Regions from separate parts of the Dactylosporangium maewongense genome, predicted to be linked through region 2. Evidence: predicted binding sites of a transcription regulator. Region 2 holds the regulator's gene; the other holds the start of a gene.
What was found. The regulator HrcA, encoded in region 2, represses chaperone genes, less so after heat shock. The targets are predictions, from matches to a motif close to GGTTNGCACNCTCNNNNNGAGNGTGCNAACC.
Positions count from the first base shown of each region.

Region 1 (14,917 bases), on a different contig from region 2:
CGTTCACTGGCGGGCGCGCTGCACGGGCGGACCGTCATCGCCATCGCGCACCGGCTGTTCTCCGCCCACGACGCGGACCGGGTCGCCGTCGTCGAGGACGGCCGGATCACCGAGCTCGGCACCCACGACGACCTGGTGGCCGCCGGCGGTGCCTACGCCGCCCTGTGGCGGTCCTGGCACGGCACCACCCACCAGCCCACGGCGTAGGGGGTCAGTGGAACGCGGCGTAGACGATGCCCAGCAGGACGGCCGCGACCAGCGCGATCGCGAACACCCACAGCACGTGCCGGTCGTTCGACGTGCCCGCGGGCGCCGGCGTCGGTGCCGGTGGGAGCGCCGGCAGGTCGTGGGTGGCGGCGCGCAGCTCGGCGAGGGTCTTCGCGGCGAGGACGGTGTCGCAGCGGTCGGCGAACTCGTCCAGGGTGAGGCGGCCGGCCTGGGTGTGGTGCTGGAGCGCGTCGATCACCCGCCGGCGGTCCTCGTCGGAGGCGCGCATGGCCGGTGCGTGCGGGCGGGCCTCGTCCGGCGGGGGCATGGTCAGTGGGTCGCGATGGGGGCGAGGACGGCGCCGGTGACCTTGACGAGGTCGTCGGGGGCGAGCTCGATCTGCAGGCCGCGCCGGCCGCCCGAGACGTACATCGTGGACAGTCCGGACACCGAGGCGTCGATGACGATCGGGAGCCGGGAGCGCTGGCCGACGGGGGAGATGCCGCCGGTCACGTAGCCGGTGGCGCGTTCGGCGGCGGCGGGCTCGGCCATCGCGGCGCGTTTGCCGCCGACGGCGGCGGCCAGGGCCTTCAGGTCCAGGGACGCGGAGACGGGCACGACACCGACCGTGAGCTGCCCGTCGACGGTGGTGACGAGGGTCTTGAAGAGGCGGTCGGGCGCGACGCCGAGGGCGGCCGCGGCGGCCTCGCCGTAGGAGGCGGCCCGGGGGTCGACCTCATACGTGTGTGGAGTGAACACGATCTTCTGCCGCGCCAACAGTGCGGTCGCCGGGGTGCCCTTGCTCGCCACTGGCCCACAATAGCGAGATGCAGATCGGTGCCGTCCAGATGTACCTGGGCTTCGGGCACATCTTCCTGGGCGCCACCAGCGGCCGGGACATGTCCGTGTTCGACGGCGACGGGCCGATCACGGCGACGGACCGGCACGTGCGGGTGGCGGCCAGGCCGCAGGTCGGGCTGGTCAGGGTCAGGTTGTGGCAGGGGGCGGGGCCGCGGGTCGGGCGGCTGGTGTTCGACGGGGTGCTGGACCTGCCGGACGCGCGGTTCTGCGTGGAGGAGGCGACGGGGCTGTCGCGGTTCGTGACGAAGGTCAGCTCGGTGGAGCCGCGGGTGCTCGTCGCCGTCGACGACCCGGGGCACGCGTCGCGGATCGACGTGGTGCTGGAGCCGGAGTTCGTGCCGCGCAGCGCGCAGGTGTGGACGTCGGGCGATCCGCCGTTCCCGAAGCTGACAGTCGCGCCGACCGCGCCGCGGCACCGGGCGGACGTGTTCGCCGACGCGCTCGCCGGGCACGACTTCCCGCGGCGGCGCCTGGCGGCGGCGCTGACGGTGATGGCGGAGGAGCGGCGGGTCCGGGGGTCGGAGCAGATCGTCGCGTTCTTCATCAACGACGTCGTCGAGTGGCTGCGGTGGCTGCACGAGCGCGTGACGTGGGACATGTGCCGGGAGTCGGGGCGGATGCTCACGGAGCAGCTGGGCCGCCGCCCGCCGGAGGACCTCGCCGACGACGTCCTCATCGACCTCCAGCGCCGCCTGGGGCAGCAGCTCTACTGAGCGACGGGCCGCAGCAGGAGGACGGCGGGGGCGCCGGCGACCCTGGTCAGCGCGATCACCGCGGGCCGGGTGCCGGACAGGCGCAGCGACCTGCGCAGCTCCTCCACGTCCAACGCCGAGCCGCGTTTCAGGATCGTCAGGGAACCGACGTCGAGGGCGCGCAGCGCCGCCCGGAGCCGCTTCAGGGCCACCGGCAGCTGGTCGAGCACCTCGTAGCAGCGTCCGAACGGGGTCGGCACGGCAGAGGCGGTGTAGACGTAGGCGATGGTCGGGTCGGCGATGGTGCCGTCGACCGTGGCGGCGAACTCGGCGACGAGATGCGACCGCACCACCGCCCCGTCAGGGTCATACACGAAATTTCCGACCTGTCCGACAGGTGCGGCGGTCGTGCCGGAACCGGTCAGCGAGAAGACCTGTGATCCCTGGAACAGGGTCGCGCGGCGGGGAGCGGCCGCGAGGGGGCCGCACCAGGCGGCGGCCTCGACCACGTCACCGTCGACCGAGACCCATTCCCCTTCCGCGCCGGGCGGCAGCAGCGCGTGGTCGATGCCCGGCGCGAGCTTCAGCACCGTCATCGGCACCCGCGCCGCCAGGCCGACCACGAAGTCCCACGGCGGCGAGTAGGCGCGGGGGTCGAACACCCGCCGCCCGCCGGACGTGCGCCTGGCGGGGTCGCAGAACACGGCGTCCACCTCGTCGAGGGGCACCTCGGTCGCGTCGCGGGCCTCCACCAGTACACCGGCCGCCAACCCCAACGCGTGGACGTTGGCCGACGCCGTCGAGGCCGTCTCCGGCGAGGCGTCGACCGCGTGCACGCGCAGCCCGGCGCGGGCGAAGGCGATCGTGTCGGCACCGATGCCGCAGCCGAGGTCCGCGACCCGGGTGGCGCCCGCGGCGGCGAGCCGGGCCGCCCGCCGGGCCGCGACGGGAGCCCTGGTCGCCTGCTCGAGGCCGGCGCGGGTGAAGTGCATCACCGCCGCGTCGGCGCCGAACTTCGTGACCGCCTTGCGCCGCAGCGCCACCTGGGTGAGCGCGGCGGCGGCGAGGTCGGGTGGGAAGCCGGCCGCCCGCAGCGCCGACGCGGCGGCGAGCGGGTCGCCGTCAGGGAGTGCGGCCGCGGCCTGGATCGCCTGTTCGAGCATGCGTCTATGAAATCCCTAGGATGCCCCCGGCCTTGCCGAGGCTCTTGCGAACCTTGAAGGTATAGCTGTCGCCGGCGTTCGACGAACCGTGCACGAGCCAGTAGTCGCCCTTGTCCTCCTTGGGCTGGCCCTCGGTCCAGTTCGGCGGCGCCTTCTTGCCGCCGTAGCTGCCGGCGATCGACTGGCTGGAGTAGCTGGCCATCCGGGCGGTGTTGCCGTTGTACCAGGCGTTGATGAAGTTCTGCACGTAGCTGGACGCGTCCGACGGGTACTCGGTCTTCTCGATGACGACGTCGGTGATGGCCTGCGGCTTGCCCAGGTTGTGCTCGTCGATCGTGACCTGGAGCTGGTCGCCGTGGTCGTTGCGCAGGACGCACTCGGAGCCGTCCTTCTTCACGTACTTCCAGTTGTGGTCGGCACCCTTCTCGATGTACTGGAAGTTGGACACGGCGCCGCTGCTCGCGAGCTGCTTGATCCGGTTCATGTCGTTCTTGGTCCAGGCGGACACGGCGGCCTGGCAGTAGCCCTTGGCGTCACCCGGATAGGTGGGTCCGGCGGCGCTCTTGTCCGCGACCGGATCCTGGGTGCCGCCGGTCCCGCCGGTGCCCCCACCGCCGGGCGACGCCGAGGCGCCGCCGGGGCCCTCGCCGAACTCGGCCGAGTTCGAGGGGCCGTTGCTGGCCTCCGCGGCAACGTCGCCGCCGTCCTTCTTGCCGCAGGCGGCGAGGGACCCCATGGTCAGGGTCGCGACGATCAACGTGCCGAGCAGCCTCTTCATACAGGTGAGCGTAGATCGGTATGTGATGTCGGGCCGCTGTCCGTCGCGTAGCCGACGACGGGTGATTTCGTGGCGTGTTTGGCACTCTCCTTGACGGAGTGCTAGCCCGCGACATAACCTCCGATTAGCACCCTCGACATGAGAGTGCCAGCCAACCGGCTGGAGCCGGCACCCGCGACGACGGCTTCACCGGGCACTCGATAGCGTAAGAAATCGATACCCCAGGAGGGTATGCCCGTGACTACCGCGACGAAGGTTGCGATCAAGCCGCTCGAGGACCGCATCCTGGTCCAGGCCAACGAGGCTGAGACGACCACCGCCTCGGGCATCGTCATCCCGGACACCGCCAAGGAGAAGCCCCAGGAGGGCACCGTCCAGGCTGTGGGCCCCGGTCGCATCGACGACAAGGGCAACCGGGTCCCGATCGACGTCAAGGTCGGCGACACCGTCATCTACTCGAAGTACGGCGGCACCGAGGTCAAGTGGGGCGGCCAGGAGTACCTCGTGCTCTCCGCCCGTGACGTCCTCGCGGTCATCGAGAAGTGACCCAGACCAAGTAGATCAGTGGCCACCGCCCCGGACCCGTGCGCAGGAGCGCTGCGGCCGGGGCGGTGTCGCTTTGAAGGGACATCACACGCATGGCGAAGATCCTGAGCTTCTCCGACGATGCGCGGCACCTGCTGGAGCACGGCGTCAACCGCCTGGCCGACACGGTCAAGGTCACGCTCGGCCCGCGCGGTCGCAACGTCGTCCTGGACAAGAAGTTCGGTGCCCCGACCATCACCAACGACGGTGTGACGATCGCGAAAGAGATCGAGCTCACCAACCCTTATGAGAACCTCGGCGCCCAGCTGGTCAAAGAGGTCGCCACCAAGACCAACGACGTCGCCGGCGACGGCACCACCACCGCCACGGTGCTGGCCCAGGCGCTGGTCCGTGAGGGTCTGCGCAACGTTACCGCCGGCACCAACCCGGCGGGCATCAAGCGCGGCATCGACCTGGCGACGGCCGCCGTCGTCAAGGCGCTCAAGGACAAGGCGACCCCTGTCGCCAGCCACACCGAGATCGCGCAGGTCGCCACCATCTCCGCGCAGGACGCCACCATCGGCGAATTGATCGCCTCGGCGATGGAGCGGGTCGGCCGCGACGGCGTCATCACGGTCGAGGAGGGCTCCACCCTCACGACCGAGCTCGAAGTCACCGAGGGCATGCAGTTCGACAAGGGCTACATCTCCCCGCACTTCGTGACCGACGCGGAGTCGCAGGAGGCGGTGCTCGAGGACACCTACGTCCTCGTCACCACCCAGAAGATCGCCGCGATCGAGGAGCTGCTGCCGCTGCTGGAGCAGATCGTCAAGGACAACAAGCCTCTGCTGATCATCGCCGAGGACGTCGAGGGCCAGGCCCTGTCGACCCTGGTGGTCAACGCCATCCGCAAGACCTTCAAGGTCGTCGCGGTCAAGGCGCCCGGCTTCGGCGACCGGCGCAAGGCCATGCTCCAGGACATCTCGATCCTCACCGGCGCCGAGCTCGTGGCCCCCGAGCTGGGCTACAAGCTCGAGTCGGTCGGCACCGAGGTCCTCGGCCGGGCCCGGCGCATCGTCGTGGGCAAGGAGCTCACCACGATCGTCGACGGCGGCGGCGAGCAGAGCGAGGTCTCCGCGCGGGTCGAGCAGCTCCGCAAGGAGATCGAGGCCTCCGACTCCGACTGGGACAAGGAGAAGCTCAACGAGCGGGTCGCCAAGCTCGCCGGTGGGGTCGCGGTCATCAAGGCCGGCGCCGCCACCGAGGTCGAGATGAAGGAGCGCAAGCACCGCATCGAGGACGCGATCTCCGCGACCAAGGCTGCGGTCCAGGAGGGCATCGTCCCCGGCGGCGGCGCCGCCCTGGCCCAGGTGCTCCCGGTCCTCGACGGCGACCTCGGCCTGACCGGCGAGGAGAAGGTCGGCGTCTCGATCGTGCGCAAGGCGCTCGTCGAGCCGCTGCGCTGGATCGCGCAGAACGCGGGCTTCGACGGTTACGTCGTCGTCGGCAAGGTCACCGCGCTCGACTTCGGCCACGGCCTCGACGCCGCCACCGGCGAATACGTCGACCTGGTCAAGTCCGGCATCGTCGACCCGGTGAAGGTGACCCACAGCGCGGTCTCCAACGCCGCCTCGATCGCCGGCCTGCTGCTCACGACCGAGAGCCTGGTCGTGGACAAGCCGGTCGCCCCCGAGCCCGCCGCCGGTGGCGGTCACGGCCACGGGCACGGCCACGGCCACTCGCACGGCCCGGGCTTCTGAGTTCTGAGCGTCGGAAGAAGGGCCCGGTCCTGTGACCGGGCCCTTCTTCCTTATGGATCGATTACCGCCCTTGGTGGGTGGTGGTGCGCGGCGCAGACTGGAGCCGTGCTCAGCAAACGGAACGGCGCGCTCGCCGGCATGGCCGCCGCAGGGGTGGCGCTCGGCGTCGCCGAGGTCGTCTCGATCCTGACCGGCGCGACCACCTCCCCGCTCGTTTCCGTCGGCGGGGTCGTGATCGACGCGGTGCCCGCACCCGTGAAGGACTTCGCGGTCGCGGTCTTCTACACGTACGACAAGATCGCGCTGCAGGCCGGGACGCTGCTGATCCTCGCCGTCTTCGCGGCGGTCGTCGGGATCCTGTCGCTGCGCCGGATGATGTACGGGTATGCCGGGATCGGCCTGTTCGCCGTGATCGGCGTCCTGGCGGCGATGACCCGCCACGACGCGCCCTGGTACGCGTTCGTGCCGACCGTCGCCGGGGCGCTCGCCGGCGCGGGCGTGCTGCGGTGGCTGCTGGTCCGGCCGCCGATCGAGTCGTATGAGCAGCGCCGCTTCTTCCTGCGCGCCGCCGGTGGCACGCTCGCCGCCGCGTTCGTCGCCGGCCTCACCGCCCGCTGGTGGGCGACCCGCCGCGACGTCGAGGCCGACCGCGCGGCCGTGCGCGTCCCGGTCGTGCCCGACACCGCCACGCCGCTGCCGGCGGAGGCCGACGCCAACCTGCCGGACCTGGCCCCGTTCGTGACGCCGAACAAGGACTTCTACCTCATCGACACCACCCTCGTCGTGCCGCAGGTGTCGCCGGAGGACTGGACGCTGCGCATCCACGGCCGGGTCGAGAAGCCGCTCACCCTCACCTTCGACGAGCTGCTCAAGCGGCCGATGATCGAGCGGTACGTGACGCTCGCCTGCGTCTCCAACGACGTCGGTGGCGACCTGATCGGCAACGCGAAGTGGCAGGGCGTGCGGATCGCCGACCTCCTCGACGAGGTCCGGCCGAAAGCCGGCGCCGACCAGGTGGTCAGCAGGTCCGTCGACGGATGGACCGCCGGCACCCCGACCGCGCTGCTGCGCGACGGGCGGGACGCGATGCTCGCGATCGCGATGAACGGCGAACCGCTCCCGATCGAGCACGGATTTCCCGTTCGAATGGTGGTGCCCGGCCTGTACGGATATGTATCGGCCACGAAATGGCTCGCCGAGCTGGAACTGACGTCGTTCGCCGACTTCGACGCGTACTGGATCAATCGCGGCTGGGCCCGGGAAGGGCCGGTCAAGACGCAGTCGCGGATCGACACACCCCGCGACGGCGGCCGGCCCGCGGCCGGCCAGGTCGTCATCGCCGGGGTCGCCTGGGCCCAGCACCGCGGCATCTCCAAGGTCGAGGTCCGCGTCGACGACGGCCCCTGGCAGCAGGCGAAGCTCGCCGCCGTGCCGTCGATCGACACCTGGCGGCAGTGGACGCTGCCGTGGACCGCGACGCCCGGCAAGCACCGGCTGACCGTCCGCGCCACCGACAACGGCGGCGACACCCAGACAGACGCCGTGGCGCCGCCGGACCCCGACGGCGCCACCGGATGGCACTCGGTGCAGGTCGAGGTGCGCTGACCCGCACATGTCCGCCGGCGCGGCCGGCGGCTCGTACTTGGAGACTCGCTCCCCGCCGTTACCGGGCGGCGGGGCGGGCGCGGTCGGTGCCGGCGCGGCGCCGCTGGGACGGCACGCTGGGCGCCGGGTGGGTGCGGATCGTGCGCAGCTGGATGGGCGGCGGCGAAGGACGCAGCCCGAGCTTCGCCTCCAGGCGCGACACGTCGACCTTCTCCTGGCCCCGCACGGCGCAGTCCTCCCAGCCGACGGCCAGCAGCCGCAGGCGCTCGCCCTCGCTGAAGCCGCCCCACACGCCGTACGGCTCGCGGGTCGCCAGGGCCTGCGCCGCGCACTGCGCCCGGACCGGGCACGCCCGGCACACGTTCTTCGCCGCCGCCTCACGCCGGCCGCGCGACGCGCCACGCTCGCCGTCCGGGTGGAAGAACTGCGCGCTGTCCCGCCCGCGACACAGGCCGAGACGTTGCCAGTCCCACATGTCCGCGATCGGGCCGGGCAGTCGAGTCACATTCGTCATTCGCCCCTCCTTCCTAGCTTGCGGGCCGGAATTCGCGAGTGGCACAAACCCTGTACAACGCGCGAGACCGCCGCAGGTAACGGGATGTCGTCGGTCAATTTCTCGTAGGCCAATCGCGGCGAAACCACGTCTAGATCTCGCCATTTCGTGTTTCTCTCTTTGAGAGAGAGGAGCACGACGGTGCGTACGATTTTGGTGTGTGTGCGAACACAGGTCGCGGCACAGACGGTCGCCGCGGCCGCGGCCAGGCTCGGAGTGGCACACGCGGTGCGGACCGCCGTCACGATGGTCGAGGCCCTGGCCCGTCTGAGTGAGCAGCCCGCGGACCTGGTGCTGGCCGACCCGACCCTCGCCCGGCCCGACAGCGCGGAGTTCTCCCGCCGCGTCCTGGCGGTGTCGCCGGGCTCGACGGTGGTCTTCTTCGGCACGGAGGAGCCCCGCGCGGCGGCGGCGGCGATCGCGGCCGGTGCCAGGGCGGTCATCCGGGTCGACACGGCGGACCCGGTCACGACGCTCGCGAAGGCGGTGCTGCTGGTGCTGAGCCAGGTCGGCCGCGGCAGCAACGGCGAGCCGGTCCTGCCCGCGCGGGTCGGCACGCCGGCCCAGACGCCCGGCGGGATGCTTCCGGCGGGCCGGGGGCTGCCCGGTGCGGCGAGGACGGCGGTCGGGGTGCCCAACGCCCGCATCGTGGGCGCCGGCGTGCCGCAGCAGCGCGGCGACATGCCCGGCGAACCGCCGCGGCGGCGCGTCGAGCTCACCGAGCGCGAGCTGCAGGTGCTGCGCGGCATGGCGGACGGCAAGAGCAACGCCGAGATCGGCCGGGAGCTCTTCGTCTCCGAGGACACGGTCAAGACGCACGCTCGCCGGCTGTTCCGGAAACTGGGAGCACGCGACCGGGCACACGCCGTAGCGGCGGCCTTCCGTGCCGGGTTGGTGAGCTAGCGTCGCGTGCCATGCCGCGTCGGTACCCCGCGCGCGGCAAACCTAAACGAAGGTGCCCGCGGACTCAGCCTTCGTTGTCGTCCGTGGCGCTCGCGAGTGCGTCGTGGACCCCGTCAGCGTAACCCCGCGCGTACTCCCATGTGACGTAATGGTCCGGGTCCGGGTCGAAAGCCGGCTCGTGCACCCGCGGCCGGCCCGACGTGAGCAGGTGCTTCAGGTTTCCCCGCAGCAGGTCCCAGTCGAAGTAATGCGGCTCGTGGCAGTCCTCACACTCGATGACGAGCCCACGGACACCGATCGCCGTGAGCAGCGCCTGGTAGATCTCGAGGTCGGCAAGGTCCTCGAGAACGTCCTGGCGCTCGGCGGCGGTCAACGGGTCGTCGGCACCGCTGTCGTCGAGCTCGGCCGAAGGATCGGCCGGGTCACCGGCGAACGGGTCGATGGGCTCTTCGTGCACGCCTCAACGGTAGCCCTAATACCGGCGTGTGTGGGGCTCGGTGTGCGGAGCGGTAGTAAGCCAGGGCACGTCCGGCCATGGCGGAGGGGGTGCGCCGTCGGGGCGGAAGTACGATGAGACGCACCCGCCGGAGACCGAGAGCTGGGATGCGCTTCATGGATTTCTCGCCGCGACCTGACGTGCTGTCACGCCCTTCCAGCAGCTCCGAGCTGCCTTTGGGCCTGACCTTCGACGACGTGCTGCTGCTGCCGGGCGAGTCAGACGTCGTGCCGAGCGCCGTCGACACGTCGAGCCACGTCACCCGCAACATCACCCTGCGCATCCCGCTGGTCTCCAGCGCGATGGACACGGTGACCGAGGCCAGGATGGCGATCGCCATGGCGCGCCAGGGCGGCATCGGCACGCTGCACCGCAACCTGTCGATCGACGACCAGGCGCAGCAGGTCGACCTGGTGAAGCGGTCCGAGGCCGGGATGGTCACCAACCCGGTGACCTGCTCGCCCGACGACACCCTCGGCGAGGTCGACAAGCTCTGCGGGCGATACCGGATCTCCGGCGTCCCGGTCGTCGACGGCGCCGGCCAGCTCGTCGGCATCGTCACCAACCGGGACATGCGCTTCGTCTCCGACCCGGCCACGCCCGTCCGCGAGATCATGACCGTCACCCCGCTCTACACCGCGCCCGTCGGGGTCAGCAAGGACGAGGCGCTCGCGCTGCTGCGCAAGCACAAGGTCGAGAAGCTGCCCATCGTCGACGGCTCCGGCAAGCTCCGCGGCCTGATCACGGTCAAGGACTTCTCCAAGAGCGAGAAGTTCCCGCACGCCACGAAGGACGACGCCGGCCGGCTCCGCGTCGCCGCCGCCGTCGGGGTCGGCGAAGACGCCTACAAGCGGGCCCGCACCCTCATCGACGCCGGCCTCGACATCGTCATGGTCGACACCGCGCACGGGCACAACCGGCAGGTCGTCGAGATGGTCGCCCGGCTGAAGAAGGAGACCACCGTCGACGTCGTCGGCGGCAACGTCGCCACGTATGCCGGCGCGAGGGCCCTCGCCGAGGCGGGCGCCGACGCGGTCAAGGTGGGCGTCGGCCCCGGCTCCATCTGCACCACCCGCGTCGTCGCGGGCGTCGGCGTGCCGCAGATCACCGCGATCATGGAGGCCGCCCGGGCCTGCGCGCCGCTCGGCGTGCCGGTCATCGGCGATGGTGGCATGCAGTATTCCGGCGACATCGCCAAGGCGATCGTGGCCGGCGCCAGCACCGTCATGCTCGGCAGCCTCCTCGCCGGCTGCGAGGAGAGCCCCGGCGACCTGATCTTCATCAACGGCAAGCAGTTCAAGTCCTACCGGGGCATGGGCTCGCTCGGCGCGATGCAGTCCCGTGGCCAGGCCCGGTCCTACTCCAAGGACCGCTACTTCCAGGATGACGTCCTGTCCGACGACAAGCTCGTCCCCGAGGGCATCGAGGGCCAGGTGCCCTACCGTGGCCCCCTCGCCGCGGTCGCCCACCAGCTCGTCGGCGGGCTGCGCTCCGGCATGGGCTTCGTCGGCGCCGCCACCGTCCCCGACATGCACGAGCGGGGCCAGCTCATCCGGATCACCGCGGCCGGGCTCAAGGAGAGCCACCCGCACGACATCCAGATGACCGTCGAGGCACCCAACTACCACTCGCGGTAGACACCCCTAGCAGGGCTTAACAATGGCAGGAGCGGCAAATGCGTGACGTGGTCGAGATCGGGCTGAGCAAGAGCGCCCGGCGTGGCTACCACCTGGACGACATCGCGATCGTGCCGACACGGCGCACCCGTGACGTCGACGACGTGTCGACCAACTGGCAGCTCGACGCGTACCCGTTCAAGATCCCGTGCGTGGCGCACCCCTCCGACGCCATCATGAGCCCGGCGACCGCCGTCGAGCTCGGCCGCCTCGGCGGGCTCGGCGTGCTCAACGTCGAGGGCCTCTGGACCCGCTACAGCGACCCGAGCAAGATCCTTGAGGAGCTGTCCGGGCTGGACGAAGACTCCCGGGCCACCAGGCGCCTCCAGGAGGTGTATGCGGAGCCCATCAAGCCCGAGCTCATCGGCGAGCGGGTCAAGGAGATCCGCGACGGCGGCGTCACGGTCGCCGTCCGAGTCTCCCCGCAGCACACCCTCGCCCTCGCGCCCGTCATCCTCGACGCCGGCGTCGACCTGCTGGTCATCCAGGGCACCCTCGTCTCCGCCGAGCACGTGTCGACGACCGACGAGCCGCTGAACCTCAAGGAGTTCATCGCCGACCTGGACCTGCCGGTCATCGTCGGCGGCTGCACCAACTACCAGACCGCGCTGCACCTCATGCGCACCGGCGCGGCCGGCGTGATCGTCGGCATCGGCGCCGACGAGTGGTCGACGACCGACCGGGTCCTCGGCATCCGCGTCCCGATGGCCACCGCCATCGCCGACGCCGCCGACGCCCGCCGCGACTACCTCGACGAGACCGGCGGCCGGTATGTCCACATCATCGCCGACGGCAACCTGCAGACGTCCGGGGACATCGCCAAGGCGCTCGGCTGCGGCGCCGACGCCGTCATGGTCGGTGAGCCCCTGTCGCGCAGTGAGTCCTCCCCGGCCGGCGGCGCCTGGTGGCACTCCGCCGCCAGCCACCCGAAGCTGCCCCGCGGCTCGTTCGGCTCCGCGGAGGAGTCCCTCGGCGACCTCGAGAAGGTCCTGTACGGCCCGTCCGAGGACCCCGACGGCGTCCTCAACCTGTTCGGCGGCCTCCGGCGCGCGATGGCCAAGTGCGGCTACCGCGACCTGAAGGAGTTCCAGAAGGTCGGCCTGGTCCTCGACCGCTGACCGGCGCGCGACGCCTGACGGCCCGGCCCCCGCCTCGGGGTCCGGGCCGTTTCGCATCCTCCCGGGAGCGCCCGGCTCCCGTGACCCGGAAGAGGCGTCTTCCGGGTCACGCGAGAAGGGTCAGCGGGGGAGGGCCTGCTGGAGCTCGGCCCGCAGCGCCGGGGTGAGCATCTCGCCGGCCTGCTTGGCCAGGCGGGCCATCTCGTAGCCGACGACGCCGATGTCCGCCTCGCGGCCGGCGAGCACGGCCAGGATCGAGCCGTCGCGGATCGTCATGACCAGGAAGAAGCCCTGGCCCATCTCGACCACGGTCTGCTTGACCTCGTCGCCGTCGAAGATGCGGGCGGCGCCGCTGGTGACGCTCACCAGACCCGACGTGACGGCGGCCAGCTGGTCCGCGCTGTCGCGCGGCAGATGGTCCGACACGGCGACCAGCAGGCCGTCGGAGGACACCACCACCGCGTGCGCGATGCCCGGCACCCGTTCGGTGAAGGCGTTGATCAACCAGCTCAGGTCCCGTGCTTGTTGGCTCAGGGTCACGCCGTGCTCCCTCGATGATCGTTGATCGGCACCGTGGGTACCTCGTCCTCGTTCGCGGCCCGGTGCACGCCACTGTAGAACCGGGTGAGCATGCTGCTGACGCTCGCGGGGTCCGGCTCGGTGTGCGACGAGACCTGGATCGGCTGGGTCGCGTCAGGTCTGGTCTCCGCCTGCCCAGTGTCACCCGGCAGCTGTGCCAGCGGCACCCTGATCGGCAGGCCGCTGGCGCTCGTGCCCGCGGTCACCGGGGTCCGCTGCGCCGGGACCGCCGGGGCCGACGACGCCGGCGCGTCACCCGCGCCGCCCCGCGACCACCAGCGGGTGCCCTTGGCGGGCGGCGCGGTGTTGCCCCGCGCGGCCGCGCCGATGATGTCCTCGGCCCGGCTCGGCCCGCGCCGCTGCGCGCCCGCGGCGGGGCCACCGTTCGCGGTCCGCTGCGCGGGCGGCCCCGAGGCGGGACCCGCCGGGCCACCGCCGGCCCCCGGCACCCCGGAGACGGGCGCACCAGAGCCCACACCAGAGCCCACACCAGGGCCCGCACCGTTGCCGGCCACGGGCACACGCGGTCCCGGCACCTGCGGTCCGGGCCCGCCGGAGACAGGGCCGGCCGGACCGACCGAAGCGGGAACCCCTGCGACAGGCACGCCGGGGCTCTGAAGTCCGAAGCTCGACGCCGGGACGCCCGACGCCGGGACACCGGAGACCGACGCACCCGACACGGGCAGGCTCGAGACCGGCACCCCCGACACGGGCGCCGCGCGCAGTGGCATCCCGGACACCGGCATGCCGGAGACCGGTACACCGGAGACGGGCGCACCTGAGACAGGCACGCCGGACACGGGCGCCCCCGAAACCGACGCCGGCACCGGCTCGGCGCCCGCGGCAGCATCGGCGGTAGCAGCGCCCGCGGCGGCGGAGGCGGCGACCGGCCAGGTCGGCAGGGCGACCGGCCCCGCCGGCAGCGGCGGCGCCGCGACCGCCGGCACGTCCCCTTCGGCCGGCGACCCGGCGGTGCCGGCCCCGCTCGGCCGCCCGGGCAGCGCCGGCAGCACGGCCGTCGGCGCGTCCTCGGCGGAGACCATCGCGGGCACGGGCCGTGCCTCGTCAGCGGCGATCGGCAGCCGCGACATGCCGGCGATGCGGTTGCCGCTGCCGTGGTACAGCCCGGCGCCCTCCGGCGGAGCGGCCAGGAGGCGGGCGGGCAGGGTCACGTAGGCGGTGACGCCCTCGTCGGAGGCGTCGAGCCGGACCTGGACGCCGTGCCGCGCGGCCAGGTGGCCGACGACGACGAGACCCATCCGCTCGGACGCGGCCACGTCGATGGCGATCGGCGCCGACACGCGGTCGTTGGCTTCGACGAGCCCGGACTCGGTCATGCCGAGCCCGCGGTCCTCGATGACGATCGTGGCCTCGCGGGTCTGCTTCGAGGGCCAGCCGGACACGGTGACGACCGTGTCGGGCGGCGAGAACGTGGTCGCGTTCTCGAGCAGCTCGGCGAGCAGGTGGACGATGTCGGAGACGGCGTGCCCGACGACGAAGATGTCGGTGGCGACGTCGTGCCGGATTCGCGCGTACTGCTCGATCTCCGCCATCGCCGCGAGCGTCACCGCGGAGAGGGACACGGGCTGCGCCCAGCGCCGGGTGGCCTCGCTGCCGGCGAGGACGAGGAGGTTCTCGTCGTTGCGGCGCATGCGGGTGGCGAGGTGGTCCAGGCGGAAGAGGTTCGCCAGCTGGTCGGGGTCGGTCTCGGCGGACTCCAGCTGGTCGAGCAGCTGCAGCTGGCGCTCGACCAGGGTCTGCGAGCGGCGGGCCAGGTTGACGAACATCGAGTTGACGTTGCGCCGCATGACGGCCTGCTCGACGGCGAGGCTGACGGCGCTACGGTGCACGGCGGTGAACGCGTCGGCGACCTCACCGATCTCGTCGGTGGAGCGGACCCTGGTGGTGGTGTCGACGGTGACGGTCTCGCCGCGGGGGAGGGTCCGCAGGCGTTGGATGGCCTCGGGGAGGCGGTGCTGCGCCACGTCGAGCGCCTGGGCC
Region 1 is NZ_BAAAQD010000003.1:396,620-411,536, reverse strand. Features, by position in the region: gene ABD332_RS11510 (ABC transporter ATP-binding protein) at 1-207, shown strand, start outside; gene ABD332_RS11505 (DUF1707 SHOCT-like domain-containing protein) at 212-535, opposite strand; gene ybaK (Cys-tRNA(Pro) deacylase) at 538-1,017, opposite strand; gene ABD332_RS11495 (hypothetical protein) at 1,035-1,781, shown strand; gene ABD332_RS11490 (class I SAM-dependent methyltransferase) at 1,775-2,923, opposite strand; gene ABD332_RS11485 (hypothetical protein) at 2,928-3,701, opposite strand; gene groES (co-chaperone GroES) at 3,933-4,247, shown strand; gene groL (chaperonin GroEL) at 4,340-5,986, shown strand; gene ABD332_RS11470 (molybdopterin-dependent oxidoreductase) at 6,092-7,591, shown strand; partial or broken gene ABD332_RS11465 (WhiB family transcriptional regulator) at 7,767-8,105, opposite strand; gene ABD332_RS11460 (helix-turn-helix domain-containing protein) at 8,286-9,047, shown strand; gene ABD332_RS11455 (DUF5319 domain-containing protein) at 9,112-9,504, opposite strand; gene guaB (IMP dehydrogenase) at 9,651-11,180, shown strand; gene ABD332_RS11445 (GuaB3 family IMP dehydrogenase-related protein) at 11,219-12,337, shown strand; gene ABD332_RS11440 (roadblock/LC7 domain-containing protein) at 12,458-12,877, opposite strand; gene ABD332_RS11435 (sensor histidine kinase) at 12,874-14,917, opposite strand, start outside.
Region 1: the regulator HrcA is predicted to act here: its motif matches at 3,824-3,854, upstream of groES (co-chaperone GroES).

Region 2 (13,559 bases):
AGGGGTCTGATCCCCGCCAACTCGGAGAACGGACGCCTGTGCCACCGACGAACGACCCCGGCGTGAACCGTCCCGGTGCCACCGTGCCGGACCGGATCCGCAACTTCTGCATCATCGCGCACATCGACCACGGCAAGTCGACGCTGGCCGACAGGATGCTGCAGCTGACCGAGGTGGTCGACGCTCGGCAGATGCGGGCCCAGTATCTCGACCGCATGGACATCGAGCGCGAGCGCGGCATCACCATCAAGAGCCAGGCCGTCCGCATGCCGTGGCGGGTCCGCGAGGGGGACCTGACCGGCGAGCAGTTCGTGCTCAACATGATCGACACCCCGGGCCACGTCGACTTCACCTATGAGGTCTCCCGCAGCCTGGCCGCCTGCGAGGGCGCGGTGCTGCTGGTCGACGCGGCGCAGGGCATCGAGGCGCAGACGCTCGCCAACCTGTACCTCGCGCTCGAGAACGACATGACGATCATCCCGGTGCTCAACAAGATCGACCTGCCGGCCGCGCAGCCCGAGAAGTACGCCGAGGAGCTCGCCCACCTGATCGGCTGCGAGCCCGACGACTGCCTGCGCGTGTCGGGCAAGACCGGCGTCGGCGTGCCGCACCTGCTGGACGAGATCGTGCGGCAGCTGCCGGCGCCCAAGCCCGGCGCGGACGAGGGCACCCGGGCGATGATCTTCGACTCGGTCTACGACGTGTACCGCGGCGTCGTCACGTACGTCCGAGTCGTCGACGGCCGCCTCGGCGCCCGCGACCGGATCAAGATGATGTCGACCGGCGCGGTCCACGAGCTGCTGGAGATCGGCGTCATCTCGCCCGAGCCGATCAAGAGCGACGGGCTCGGCGCCGGCGAGGTGGGCTACCTCATCACCGGCGTGAAGGACGTGCGCCAGTCCCGGGTCGGTGACACGGTCACCATCAACGCCAAGCCGGCCACCGAGCCGCTCGGTGGCTACAAGGACCCGAAGCCGATGGTCTACTCGGGGCTCTACCCGATCGACGGCTCGGACTATCCGCTGCTGCGCGACGCGCTGGACAAGCTCAAGCTCAACGACGCCGCCCTGGTGTACGAGCCGGAGACCAGCGCCGCGCTCGGCTTCGGCTTCCGGTGCGGCTTCCTCGGCCTGCTGCACCTGGAGATCATCCAGGAGCGCCTCGAACGCGAGTTCAACCTCGACCTGATCTCCACCGCGCCCAACGTGGTCTACCGGGTGATCATGGAGGACGGCAAGGAGCACGCCGTCACCAACCCGAGCGAGTTCCCCGACGGCAAGAGCAGCAACATCTACGAGCCGACCGTCCGGGCCACCGTCCTGACCCCCAACGACTTCGTCGGCGCCGTCATGGAGCTGTGCCAGAGCCGCCGCGGCTCCCTGCAGGGCATGGACTACCTGTCGGCCGACCGCGTCGAGCTGCGCTACACGTTGCCGCTGGGCGAGATCATCTACGACTTCTTCGACCAGCTGAAGAGCCGCACCAAGGGCTACGCCAGCCTCGACTACGAGCCCAGCGGGGAACAGCAGGCCGACCTGGTGAAGGTCGACATCCTCCTGCACGGCGAGCCCGTGGACGCCTTCAGCTCGATCGTGCACAAGGACAAGGCGTACAACTACGGCGTCACCATCGCCTCCAAGCTGCAGAAGCTCATCCCGCGCCAGCAGTTCGAGGTGCCGATCCAGGCCGCGATCGGCAGCCGGATCATCGCCCGCGAGACGATCCGCGCCATCCGCAAGGACGTGCTCGCCAAGTGCTACGGCGGTGACATCAGCCGGAAGCGCAAGCTGCTGGAGAAGCAGAAGGAAGGCAAGAAGCGGATGAAGATGGTCGGCCGCGTGGAGGTGCCGCAGGAGGCGTTCATCGCCGCACTGTCCACGTCCGACGCCCCCACCGCGGACAAGCCGAAGAAGTGAAGCACTGCCCCCGTTGCGGGGCGTCCACGGACGCCCCGCCGGTGGAGTGCGCCACCTGCGGCTACGAGGTCTTCCTCAACCCCCGCCCGACCGGCACCGCCATCATCTTCGACGACGCCGACCGCTTCGTCGTCATCCGCCGCGCCCGCCCGCCGCAGGTCGGCTGGTGGGACCTGCCCGGCGGCTTCTGCGACGGCTGGGAGCACCCCCGCGACGCGGCGGTCCGCGAGGCCCGCGAAGAGCTCGGCGTCGAGGTCCGTCTCGGCGACTTCGTCGGCATGTGGATCGGCACCTACGAGTACCAGAACGAACAGCTGTCCGTCCTGGACTGCTTCTGGCTGGCCCGGCTGGCCCCCGGCGCCACCATCACCCTCGACACGTCCGAAGGCACCGAGTACGCCTGGGTGCCTTTGTCTGATCCGCCCCCTCTCGCGTTCATCACGATGGAGTCGGCCATACGCGAGGTTCGTCGATCGCCGGGGCGTTTGGTCCCCTGAGGTCACGGGCAATAAGAGCGCAACCGCAACTGCAATCCCCCAGGTTGAGGCTCTGAAGGAGGACACCGTGACTGTCACCGGAATCATCACGGCACTGATCGTCGGCCTGATCGTCGGTGCGCTCGGGCGCCTGGTCGTCCCCGGCCGCCAGAACATCCCGATCTGGCTGACCATGGTGATCGGCGTGGTCGCCGCCCTGCTCGGCACCGTCATCGCGAACGCCATCGGCATCTCCACCGACACCCCCGGTGTCGACTGGGGCGAGCTGCTGATCCAGGTGCTGGTCGCCGCGGTCGGTGTGGCCCTGGTGGTCGGCGTGGCCGGTCGCGGGCGCCGCAGCACCCTGTAACACCCCCATCGCGTCAGGCCCCCAGCCTCCCCGGACTGGGGGCCTTCGCGCGCCATGACCCCGGCGGACGCGGAGCGGCCGTGCGCCTCAGGGGTTGAGGGGCACGGCCGCTTCGGTCAGGCAGGGGGGTAAAGCTAGCGGAGCCAGGGGATGGAGCGGTCGAGGAGGCCGCGGGTCTTGAGCTCCTTGCGGAGGGGGATCTCCTCGTCGATGTAGCCGTTCCAGTTGATGCCCCAGTAGTTGGCCGTGTGCGTGGCCTCGCCCAGGAGCTGGCGCTGGACGGGGGTGCGGTTGGCCCACCACTCGCCGTCGTAGTCGATCGGCATGTCGTCGAGGTTGCGGATCCACCGGTACGTGTAACCGATGAACAGCATCTTGCGGGTGATCTCGGAGTAGTTGGGCGACCGGGAGTGCCAGAGGCGCCGGTCGAAGATGAAGCAGTCGCCCGGGTTGGCCGTGATCTCCACGGTGCCCTCGGGGTCGGGGTTCTCGACCGTGGTGTCGGCCGGGCGGGGCAGCGAGTTCCAGAGGTGGCTGCCCGGGATGACCTTGGTGGCGCCGCGGCCCTGCTCCGAGAGGTCGGAGATGACATAGGCGATCTTCAGCGAGAACATGGGCCGCGGGAGGTTCGGGTCCATGGTCTCGGGGTCGGAGTTCTGCCGGTACCCGTCCTGGTGCCAGCCCCACGAGGGAGCTTCCGTCATCGCCGCCGGCGGGGTGATGTCGAGGTGGTTGTGGTGCGTGTAGATGTTCCAGCCGGCCAGGCCCCACATGTACGGGAAGAGGGTCGGCTGGGTCAGCAGGTGCCCGAAGAGCTCGTCACGGTTCAGGAAGCCCAGCAGGTGCAGCGTGCCGTCCTTCTTCATGCTGCTGGAGCCGGCCGCCTGCTCCTCGGCGTAGACCCGGTCCATGGCGGCTTCGAGCTGCGCGCGGTGGTCTTCCTTCAACACGTTGCGGACCAGCAGGAAGCCCTGGTCCAGGAATTCCTTGCGGTCGGCCTCGCTGATCGGCTCATAGCCGGTCAGACCGCCGTAGTCGGGTGCAGCGGACGTCATGTCCTCCCCTTACTTTCGTCAACCAGGGAACGACCGATGGTAACGCGAGGTGTACAACGGACCGAGTCGGGAGTTCTCCACCGGACAGTGCGAAATCCCGTCCGAACGGCGTGCAACCTGCGCGTCAGTAGACCTCGGCGACGACGCGGTCGCCGCTGGCGCCGCCACGCTGCGTGATCCGGGCCCAGCTGCCGCTCTTCGCGGTCCACTCCATGTCGTTGAACGCGACCCGCTTGACGCCGTGGTCCTGGGCGTGGGCGACCATCCAGTGCGCGTACTGCCAGCCGGTCTTCTGCTCGCGGACCTTGAGCGCGACCCCGACGAGGTCGGTGACGTCGGCGGTGCTGACGTTGCCCCAGTCGAGCTTGACGCCGGCGGCGAGGGTCTGCGCGGCCTCGACGCCGTGGCTGGAGGACTCGGTGACGGTGCAGGAGACGGCGCCGGTGGCCTCGCCGCTCAGGGCGCGGGCCATGATCTCCGACTCGTCGACCCACTTCTCGTACGCCTCGGGGTGGGCGCTGCGCTGCACCTCCTGCGCGGCGTCGGTGACGCGCATCTTCTCCCAGCCCTTGACCTTCAGCAGGGCGGTGTAGAAGGCGTTCGCCGCGTAGCGCGGGTCGGCGATCTGCTCGGGCTTGCCCCAGCCCTGGCTGGGCCGCTGCTGGAAGAGGCCGATCGAGTCGCGGTCGCCGCCGGCGAGGTTCTCCAGCTTCGACTCCTGCCACGCGGTGGCGAGGGCCACGACCAGCGCCCGCCGGGGCACACCACGGCGCAGGCCGACGGCGGTGATGGTGGCGGCGTTGGCGACCTGCTCCGAGTCCAGCGGCACGGAGGTGACGGTCGAGGAGGAGCCGGACGACGCGGCGGGCGCGCTGCCGGCGTCGATGACGCAGGCGCGGCCCGGCGGCAGCAGCGCCGGCAGGTGGTCGCCGAGCTTCTGCAGCAGCGCGTAGATGCCGGCGGTCGCGACGATGCCGAGCACCACGATCGCGATCAGCACGTGTCGTGTACGCATCGTCACCTCCTGACCTGAGAACTTGACCAGCGTACGTCCCACCCGCCACCACATCCCCGCGCTACACACCGGGACGGGACGGGTCCGGCCGTTCAGGCGACGCCGTCAGGGATCCAGTTCGGGTCTCGTTTGTCCCGAAATGCCATGATTCCCTCGATTCCTTCGGCGGAACCGAAATACGACACGGAAAGTTCCGTCATGGCCGCCAGCTCGTCACGGAACGTGTCGGCTTTCCGTCGCCGGAGCAGCTCCTTCGTGCCGCGCAGGGCGCCCGGCGCTCCCCGTACCAGCGACGCGACGAACGCCGAGACGGCCTCGTCGACCTGGTCGGCGGCGACGGCGGCGGTGACCAGACCGATCTCGCGGGCCCGGGCGCCGTCGAACGTCGCCCCCGTCAGGAACAGCTCCGCGGCGGCGCGTGGGGACAGCCGTGGCAGCACCGTGGCGGAGATCACGGCCGGGATGACGCCGATGCGCACCTCGGAGAACGCGAATGTCGCCTCGAGCGAGCAGACCGCGATGTCGGCGGCGGCGATGAGGCCCAGGCCACCCGCGCGGGCGGGCCCGGTGAGCCGCGCGACGACGGGCTTCGGGCACTCCCAGATCGCGGTGAGCACCTCGCCGAGCCGGTTGATCGGCGGCTTGCCCGAGCCGAACGCGGCCGCGGTCTCCTTCAGGTCCGCGCCCGAGCAGAAGACCGGCCCGGTGTGGGTGAGCACGACGACCCGCACGGTGTCGTCCGCGGTGGCGGCGGCGAGCGCGGCGAGAAGCTCCTCGATCAGGGCCGTCGACAGCGCGTTGCGGTTGGCGGGGCTGTCGAGCGTGACCGTCGCCACGCCATGCGCCGTCTGTGACCGTACGAGTGGCATGCGGGCACACTAGTGAAATGCCCGGAACACTGCCAGAAGGTGAGCCGATCCCGCGGGACGGCGCGCTGCCCGACGGGGTCGCCGACGCGGCGGGGGAGGCGGGGTTCGGGGTCTACGTCCACGTCCCGTTCTGCGCGTCCCGCTGCGGGTACTGCGACTTCAACACGTACACCGCCGACGAGGGCGTCCTGAGCGCCGGCTATGCCGAGCAGGTCCTCGACGAGCTGGCCCTGGCCGCCAAGGTGGTCGCGCCGCCGCGGGTCGACACGGTCTTCTTCGGTGGCGGCACGCCGACGCTGCTGCCGCCGGCGGAGCTGGCCCGCATCCTCGACGGCATCGACCGCACCTGGGGCCTCGCCGGCGACGCCGAGGTCACCACGGAGGCCAACCCGGAGTCCGTCGACGCGGCGGGGCTGCGGCAGCTGCGCGCGGCCGGGTTCAACCGGATCTCCCTGGGCATGCAGTCCGTCGCGCCGGGCGTCCTGGCGGTGCTCGACCGTCGGCACACCCCCGGGCGGCCGGCGGCGGCGGTCGCGGAGGCGCGCGCGGCCGGGTTCGAGCGGGTCAACCTGGACCTGATCTACGGCACGCCCGGCGAGCGCCCCGAGGACTTCGCGGCGTCCCTGCGCACCGTGATCGGCTCGGGCGTGGACCACGTGAGCGCGTACGCCCTGATCGTCGAGGACGGGACCCGGCTGGCGGCCCGCATGCGCCGCGGTGAGCTGCCGTACCCGGACGACGACGTGGCCGCCGACCGCTACCTCGCCGCCGAGCAGGCCCTGACGGAGGCCGGGATGACGTGGTACGAGGTGTCGAACTGGTCCCGCGACTCGCCCTGCCGGCACAACGAGCTCTACTGGCGCGGCGGCGACTGGTGGGGCCTCGGGCCCGGCGCGCACAGCCACGTGCGGGGGGTGCGGTGGTGGAACGTGAAGCACCCGCACACGTACGCGGCGCGCCTCGCCGACGGTGCGTCGCCGGGGCACGCGCGGGAGGTGCTGACCGAGGAGGAGCGGCGCTTCGAGGACGTGCTGCTGCGGATCCGGCTCGCCTCGGGCCTGCCCCTGGCCGTCCTGGAGCCGCCGGCGCTGGAGGGCGCCCGCCGCTGCCTCGACGACGGGCTGCTGGAGGCCGGTCCGTTCGCCGAGGGCCGGGCCGTGCTCACGCTGCGTGGCCGCCTGCTCGCGGACGCCGTGGCCCGCGACCTGACCTGACCTGCCCTGACCTGAACTCAGAGGGGCCGGACATGGCGAGGGGCGGCTCGATGGCCGCCCCTCGAACGATCGGATGCCTTACTTGATGAAGCGGTACGTCATCGGGTAGCGGTACAGCTCGCCGCCGTTGGCCTTCATGCCCGCGATGATCGCGAACACGACGATGACGATCCACGGCACGATGAGCGTGAGGCCGAAGGTGCACACCGACAGCAGGGCGCCCACGAACAGGATGATGCCCCACGTGATGTGGAAGTTCAGCGCCTCGTTGGCGTGCGCCTTGACCGTGGGCGACTCGTTGCCCTTGGCCAGCAGCGCGATGAGCGGGGCGATGAAGCCGATGAAGATGCCACCGAAGTGCGCGATCAGGGCCCAGGTCTTCTCGTCGCTGTTCGCGTAGCCGACCGGGCCGGCGCCGGGGTATCCACCGGGCTGCTGGTATCCGTACTGACCCGGCTGCTGGTAACCGCCGGGCTGCTGGTAGCCACCGGGCTGCTGGTAACCGCCCTGCTGGTAGGCGTTCGGGTCCTGGTAGCCCGCGCCGCTGGTCGGCGGCGGGTAACCTCCACCGGAGACCGGCGGCTGCTGGCCGTAGTCCGGGCCCGGCGGCGGATACTGTGCCCCGCCCGGCATCGAATAGGGGTTGTTGGGGTCCTGCGGCACGCCGTACTCCCCGGGGCGAGGTGGTTCACTCATGGGGGCCACGGTAGGGGTACCGATCAACTATCGCCAGCGACGTGGCATGACTTCTTTTGGACAAACTTGGCGCAGACCAGTCCAATAGCGGCGGTTCGCACACATGACGATCATTCCGTGGGCGGCGCGGGCGACGTAGACTGGCACTCACAAAGTGGGAGTGCCAGTTTCTCGAGGAGGTGCGCATGGCTCTCGACGAGCGCAAGCTCGAGGTCCTGCGTGCCATCGTCGAGGACTACGTCGCCACCCAGGAGCCCGTCGGGAGCAAGGCCCTCGTCGAGCGGCACAACCTGCGGGTCTCGCCGGCGACGGTCCGCAACGACATGGCCGTCCTCGAGGAGGAGGGCTATATCCGGCAGCCGCACACGAGCGCCGGTCGCGTGCCCACCGACGCCGGCTACCGGCTCTTCGTCGACAAGCTGTCCCGCGTCAAGCCGCTGAGCCCCGCCGAGCGCCGGGCGATCGAGCGGTTCCTGATCGGCGCCGTGGACCTCGACGACGTCGTGCACCGCACCGTGCGGCTGCTCGCGCAGCTGACCCGGCAGGTCGCCGTCGTGCAGTATCCGAGCCTGTCGCGGGCCAGCGTGCGCCACTTCGAGCTGGTGCCGCTGTCCACCACCCGGCTGATGGTGGTCATGATCGCTGAGACCGGCCGGGTCGAGCAGCGGATGGTCGACCTGCCCGGCCCGATCCTCGCCGACGACGTCACCGAGCTGCGCCGCAGAATTAACGAGAAGCTCGTCGGCAAGCGCCTCGTGGACACCCCGCCACTCGTCCAGGCGCTCGTCGAGGAGTCCGGGCCGAGCCTGCGCCCGCCGATGACCGTCCTGTCGACCGTTCTGCTGGAGACCCTGGTCGAGCGCACCGAGGAGCGGATCGCGCTCGCCGGCACCGCCAACCTGGCCCGCGGCGGCCTGCTGGACTTCCAGGGTTCGCTGCGGCCGATCCTCGAGGCGCTCGAGGAGGAGGTCATCCTGCTCAAGCTCTTCGGCGAGGTCGAGCCGAGCATGACCCGGGTCCGCATCGGCGACGAGAACGAGATCGAGGACCTGCGCAGCGCGTCGATCGTGGCGACCGGCTATGGGCCGGGCTCCATCGTGGTGGGCGGCATGGGTGTGCTCGGGCCGACGCGGATGGACTACCCCGGAAACATCGCCACGGTGCGTGCCGTGGCACGCTACGTCGGCGATCTGCTGGGACAAGGTTGAACCTCATGGACGAGTCAGGGGCATAGGACTCAGTGGCGAAGGACTACTACGGAATTCTCGGTGTCAAACGGGACTCCACGGCCGACGAGATCAAGCGCGCTTACCGGCGGCTGGCGCGCGAGTTCCACCCGGACGTCAATCCCGATCCTGTGGCACAGGAGAAGTTCAAGGAGATCAACGCGGCCTACGAGGTGCTGTCCGACCCGCGTAAGCGGGAGATGGTCGACCTCGGCGGCGACCCGCTCGCGCCCGGTGGCGGCGGGGCCGGCCCGCAGGGCGGGGCGTTCGTAGGGTTCCAGGACATCATGGACGCGTTCTTCGGCACGACCGCCAGCCGCGGGCCTCGCCCGCGGATCCGGCCGGGCGCCGACGCGATCCTGCGGCTGGACCTCGACCTGCACGAGACCGCGTTCGGTGTCGAGGCGCCGATCACCGTCGACACCGCCGTCGTGTGCAGCACCTGCACCGGCGCCGGCACCGCGCCCAACACCCACCCGACCACCTGCGAGATCTGCGGCGGTCGCGGCGAGGTCCAGTCGGTGCAGCGCACGTTCCTCGGCCAGGTCGTCTCGGCCCGGCCGTGCTCGGCCTGCCAGGGCTTCGGCACCGTCATCCCGCACCCGTGCGCGACGTGCGGCGGCGACGGCCGGGTCCGCACCCGCCGCACGCTGACCGTGAAGATCCCGTCCGGCGTCGAGGACGGCATGCGCATCCGCCTCGCCCAGCAGGGCGAGGTCGGCCCCGGCGGCGGCCCGCCCGGGGACCTCTACGTCGAGATCCACGAGCGCCCGCACGACGTGTATTCCCGCAAGGACGACGACCTGCACTGCCGGGTCACCGTCCCGATGACGGCGGCGGCCCTCGGCACCCGGCTGACGATCAAGACCCTCGACGGCGAGGAGACGGTCGACGTCAAGGCCGGCACCCAGCCCAACCAGACGCTGCGCATCCGCGGCAAGGGCGTCCCGCACCTGCGCGGCACCGGCCGCGGTGACCTGCACGTCCACCTCGACGTGCGCACCCCGACGCGGCTGGAGCCGGAGCAGGAGAAGCTGCTGCGCGACTTCGCCCGCACCCGCGGCGAGGAGGTCGCCGAGCTGTCCAAGCAGGGCGGCTTCTTCTCCCGGGTGCGCGACGCGTTCAACGGACACGCGTGAGCCTTCCGCTCTTCCTGGTCCCCGATCTTCCTGTCGGGGACCACTGGCGGCTCGACGGGCCCGAGGGGCATCACGCGGCCAACGTGCAGCGGCTCTCGCCCGGTGAGGCGCTCCTGCTCTGCGACGGCCGCGGCGGCCTGCGGCAGGCGGTGGTCGCGGCGGCGCACAAGGGTGCGCTCGATCTCGACCTCGGCGAACTGAAGCAGGTCCCCGCGCCCGACCCGAGGATCACCGTGGTGCAGGGGATCGCCAAGGGCGAGCGGGCGGAGCTGGCCGTGCAGCTGATGACGGAGCTCGGCGTCGACCGGATCGTCCCGTGGCAGGCCGCCCGCAGCATCGCGCGGTGGAAGGACGCCAAGCCGGTCGAACGGTGGCGGTCCACGGTCCGCGAGGCGGTCAAGCAGTCCCGCCGCGCCTGGCTGCCCGAGGTCACCGACGCGCGGACCACGAAGCAGCTCTCCCTCACCGGCACCGTCCTGCTGTTGCACGAGGAGGCGTCGGAACCGCTGTCGACCGTCCCTCTCGACGGCGACATCACCCTGGTCGTCGGCCCCGAGGGCGGCATCGCACCGGAGGAGCTCGCCGCGTTCCCCGACGCCGTCCCGGTGCGCCTGGGCCCCGAGGTCCTGCGCACGTCGACGGCGGGCGCCGCCGCCCTGGCCGCCCTGTCGGTCCGCCTCGGCCGCTGGTGAGGACCGCTCAGCGGAAGTAGGAGGCGCCGTTCAGGTCGAGGACGGCGCCCGAGGACCATTCCGAGCCCGCGAGGAACAGCACCGCCTCGGCGACCTCCTCAGGCCGGGCGACCCGGTTGAACGGGCTCTGCGCGCGGATCGCGTCGCCGTCGCCGGTGGCCATGACGGCGTTGCCCATGTCGGTGGCGACGAAGCCCGGGGCGACCGCGTTGACGGCGATGCCGCGAGGGGCCAGGGCCAGGGCGAGGGACTGGGTCAGCGAGTTCAGGCCGGCCTTGGCGGCGCCGTACGCCGGGTAGCGGGGTTCGCCGCGGTACGCGCCGCGCGAGGAGACGTTGACGATCCGGCCGCCCTCGCCGAGGTGGCGGGCGGCGCACCAGCAGACGTTGGCGGGGCCGGTCAGGTTGGCGGCCAGGGTCACCTGCCAGGCGGCCTGCCAGGTGGCGTAGTCATCGGTGAGGATCGGGTGCTCGACGGCGACGGCCGCGTTGTTGACGACCACGTCGAGGCCGCCGAGGGAGAGTGCCGCGCCGTCGACGAAGGCCTGGACGGCGGCGGGGTCGGTCAGGTCGCCGGAGACGATCACGTGACCGTCGCCGGGCAGCGCCGCCCGGACCTTCTCGGCGAGGTCCGCCGAGTCGCGGTGGTGCACCGCGACCGTGTCGCCCGCCGCGGCGAACGCGTGCGCGACCGCCTCGCCGATGCCGCGGGATGCCCCTGTCACCAACACCTTGCGTCCAGCCATGGCAGCACCGTACAAGAGCCGCAGGACACATACGATGCGACTGTGACTGATGACTGCCTGTTCTGCCGCATCGTCGCGGGCGAGATCCCGGCGACCGTGGTCCACGAGACCGACGACACCCTGGCGTTCCGCGACATCGACCCGAAGGCGCCCACGCACGTGCTGGTGATCCCGAGGGCGCATCACGCCGACGTCGCGGCGCTCACCGCCGCCGACCCGGCGCTCGCCGGGAAGGTGCTCGCCGCCTGCGCCGCGGTGGCGGAGCAGGAGGGGCTGACCGGCGACGGGTACCGGCTCATCTTCAACACCGGCCGGTTCGGCGGCCAGGAGGTCTTCCACGTGCACGGGCACGTGCTCGGCGGCCGCCCGCTCGGCCGGATGCTGGCGGCATGACCGCGCTCGAGAAGTACGAGCGGCTCGCCCGTCAGGTCCAGGCCGAGGCCCGCGTTCCGGCGCTGAGCGTCGCGATCCACCGGGCGGACCGGCCGCTGTGGACGTTCACCGTCGGCGCGGACGTCGACGAGCGCAGCCAGCTGCGGATCGGCTCGGTCACCAAGACGTTCACGGCGGTGCTGGTCATGCAGTGCCGCGACGAGGGGCTCCTGGACCTCGACGACCCGATCTCCCGGCACCTGCCGGTGAAGGCACACGGCGACCTGACCGTCGGCAGGATGCTGTCGCACCTGTCGGGGCTGCAGCGTGAGCCGTTCGGCGACGTCTGGGACACGATGCAGGCGCCTGACGTGGACACGCTGCTCGACCAGCTCGACCGGGCCGAGCGGGTGCTGCCGGCCGGCCGGCGGTTCCACTACTCCAACCTCGCGATCGCGCTGCTCGGGCACCTCGCCGGGCGGCTGCGCGGCGGCACCTGGGAGGAGGTGCTGCGGGAGCGGATCCTCGACCCGCTCGGCCTGGACGACGTCGTCGTCACGCCGGCCCGGCCGGTCGTCGGCTACCAGGTCGACGCCTGGTCCGACTACGCGCACCCGGAGCCCCCGGACGACTTCGGCGCGGTCGGCCCGGCGGCGCAGCTGTGGAGCACCGCCGCGGACCTGGCGAAGTGGGCGGCGTTCCTGGCCGACCCGCGCGCGGTCGACCCTTCCGGCGGCGTCCTGGCGGCGGAGACGGTCGAGGAGATGCGGGCGCCGCGGGCCGTCACCGAGGACGTGCTGTGGGCGCGGGGGATCGGCCTGGGCCTGATCCTGCAGCCGCAGCCCGGCGGCGACCGGATCGTGCACGTCGGGCACGACGGGGCGATGCCGGGGTTCCTCGCCGGCGCCTACGGGCGGGTCGGCGGCGCCGGCACCCCCGCGGCGTTCGGGGCGGCGGCGCTCGGCTCGTCCGGCACCGCCGGTGAGGTCATCGACCTGACGCACCGGCTGCTCGCCGCGGCGGTCGAGAGCGACCCGGCCGACATCGCGCCGTGGCAGCCGGCCGAGCCGCCGCCGCAGCGGTACCGCTCGCTGCTGGGCCGCTGGTGGGGTGAGGGCTTCGAGTACGTCTTCAGCTGGCACTCCGGCGCCCTGCAGGCGCGGCAGGCGGACCAGCCCGCGAACCGTCCCCCGGCGGTCTTCGCGCCGGTCGACGGCCAGCCGGACGTGTTCCGCACGGTGTCCGGGCGGGAGGCGGGCGAGCTGCTGCGGCTGACCCGCGCCGGGGACGGCACGGTCGAGCGGCTGCACTGGGCGACGTACCGCTTCACGCGCGGCCAGGAGACGTTCGACAAGTACCGCTTCTGACCGCCGCGGGTCGCCGCGGGTCGTCGCGGGCCGTCGCGGGCCGCCCTGCGCCCGGCGGTGCCGCACGGCCGGGCGCGGTCAGCGGGAGATGATCGTGAAGACGGCGCCGTTGGGGTCCACGACGACCGCGATGCGGCCGTGCGGGGAGTCGAACGGCCCGTGCTGCACCTGGCCGCCCGCCGACCGGACCAGGTCGGCGGCGCGGTCGGTGTCGGCGGCGGCGAAGTAGACCATCCAGTGCGGCGGGATGCCCTCCCACGCGTCGGTCATCGTGAGCCGCCCGGCGACGGGATCGGCGTTGCCGAGGCTCCACGCCGTGTAGTCGAACTGCTCGTCGGCCTCGACCCGGGCCTGCCGGTAGCCGAAGAGGCCCTGGTAGAAGGCGTCGACGGGGTCCGGCTCGCGGG
Region 2 is NZ_BAAAQD010000030.1:63,182-76,740, reverse strand. Features, by position in the region: gene lepA (translation elongation factor 4) at 39-1,916, shown strand; gene ABD332_RS48820 (NUDIX hydrolase) at 1,958-2,413, shown strand; gene ABD332_RS48815 (GlsB/YeaQ/YmgE family stress response membrane protein) at 2,481-2,762, shown strand; gene ABD332_RS48810 (phytanoyl-CoA dioxygenase family protein) at 2,897-3,817, opposite strand; gene ABD332_RS48805 (hypothetical protein) at 3,942-4,832, opposite strand; gene ABD332_RS48800 (enoyl-CoA hydratase-related protein) at 4,925-5,701, opposite strand; gene hemW (radical SAM family heme chaperone HemW) at 5,719-6,915, shown strand; gene ABD332_RS48790 (DUF4870 domain-containing protein) at 6,994-7,611, opposite strand; gene hrcA (heat-inducible transcriptional repressor HrcA) at 7,797-8,819, shown strand; gene dnaJ (molecular chaperone DnaJ) at 8,852-9,976, shown strand; gene ABD332_RS48775 (16S rRNA (uracil(1498)-N(3))-methyltransferase) at 9,973-10,668, shown strand; gene ABD332_RS48770 (SDR family NAD(P)-dependent oxidoreductase) at 10,676-11,413, opposite strand; gene ABD332_RS48765 (histidine triad nucleotide-binding protein) at 11,456-11,806, shown strand; gene ABD332_RS48760 (serine hydrolase domain-containing protein) at 11,803-13,152, shown strand; gene ABD332_RS48755 (VOC family protein) at 13,231-13,559, opposite strand, start outside.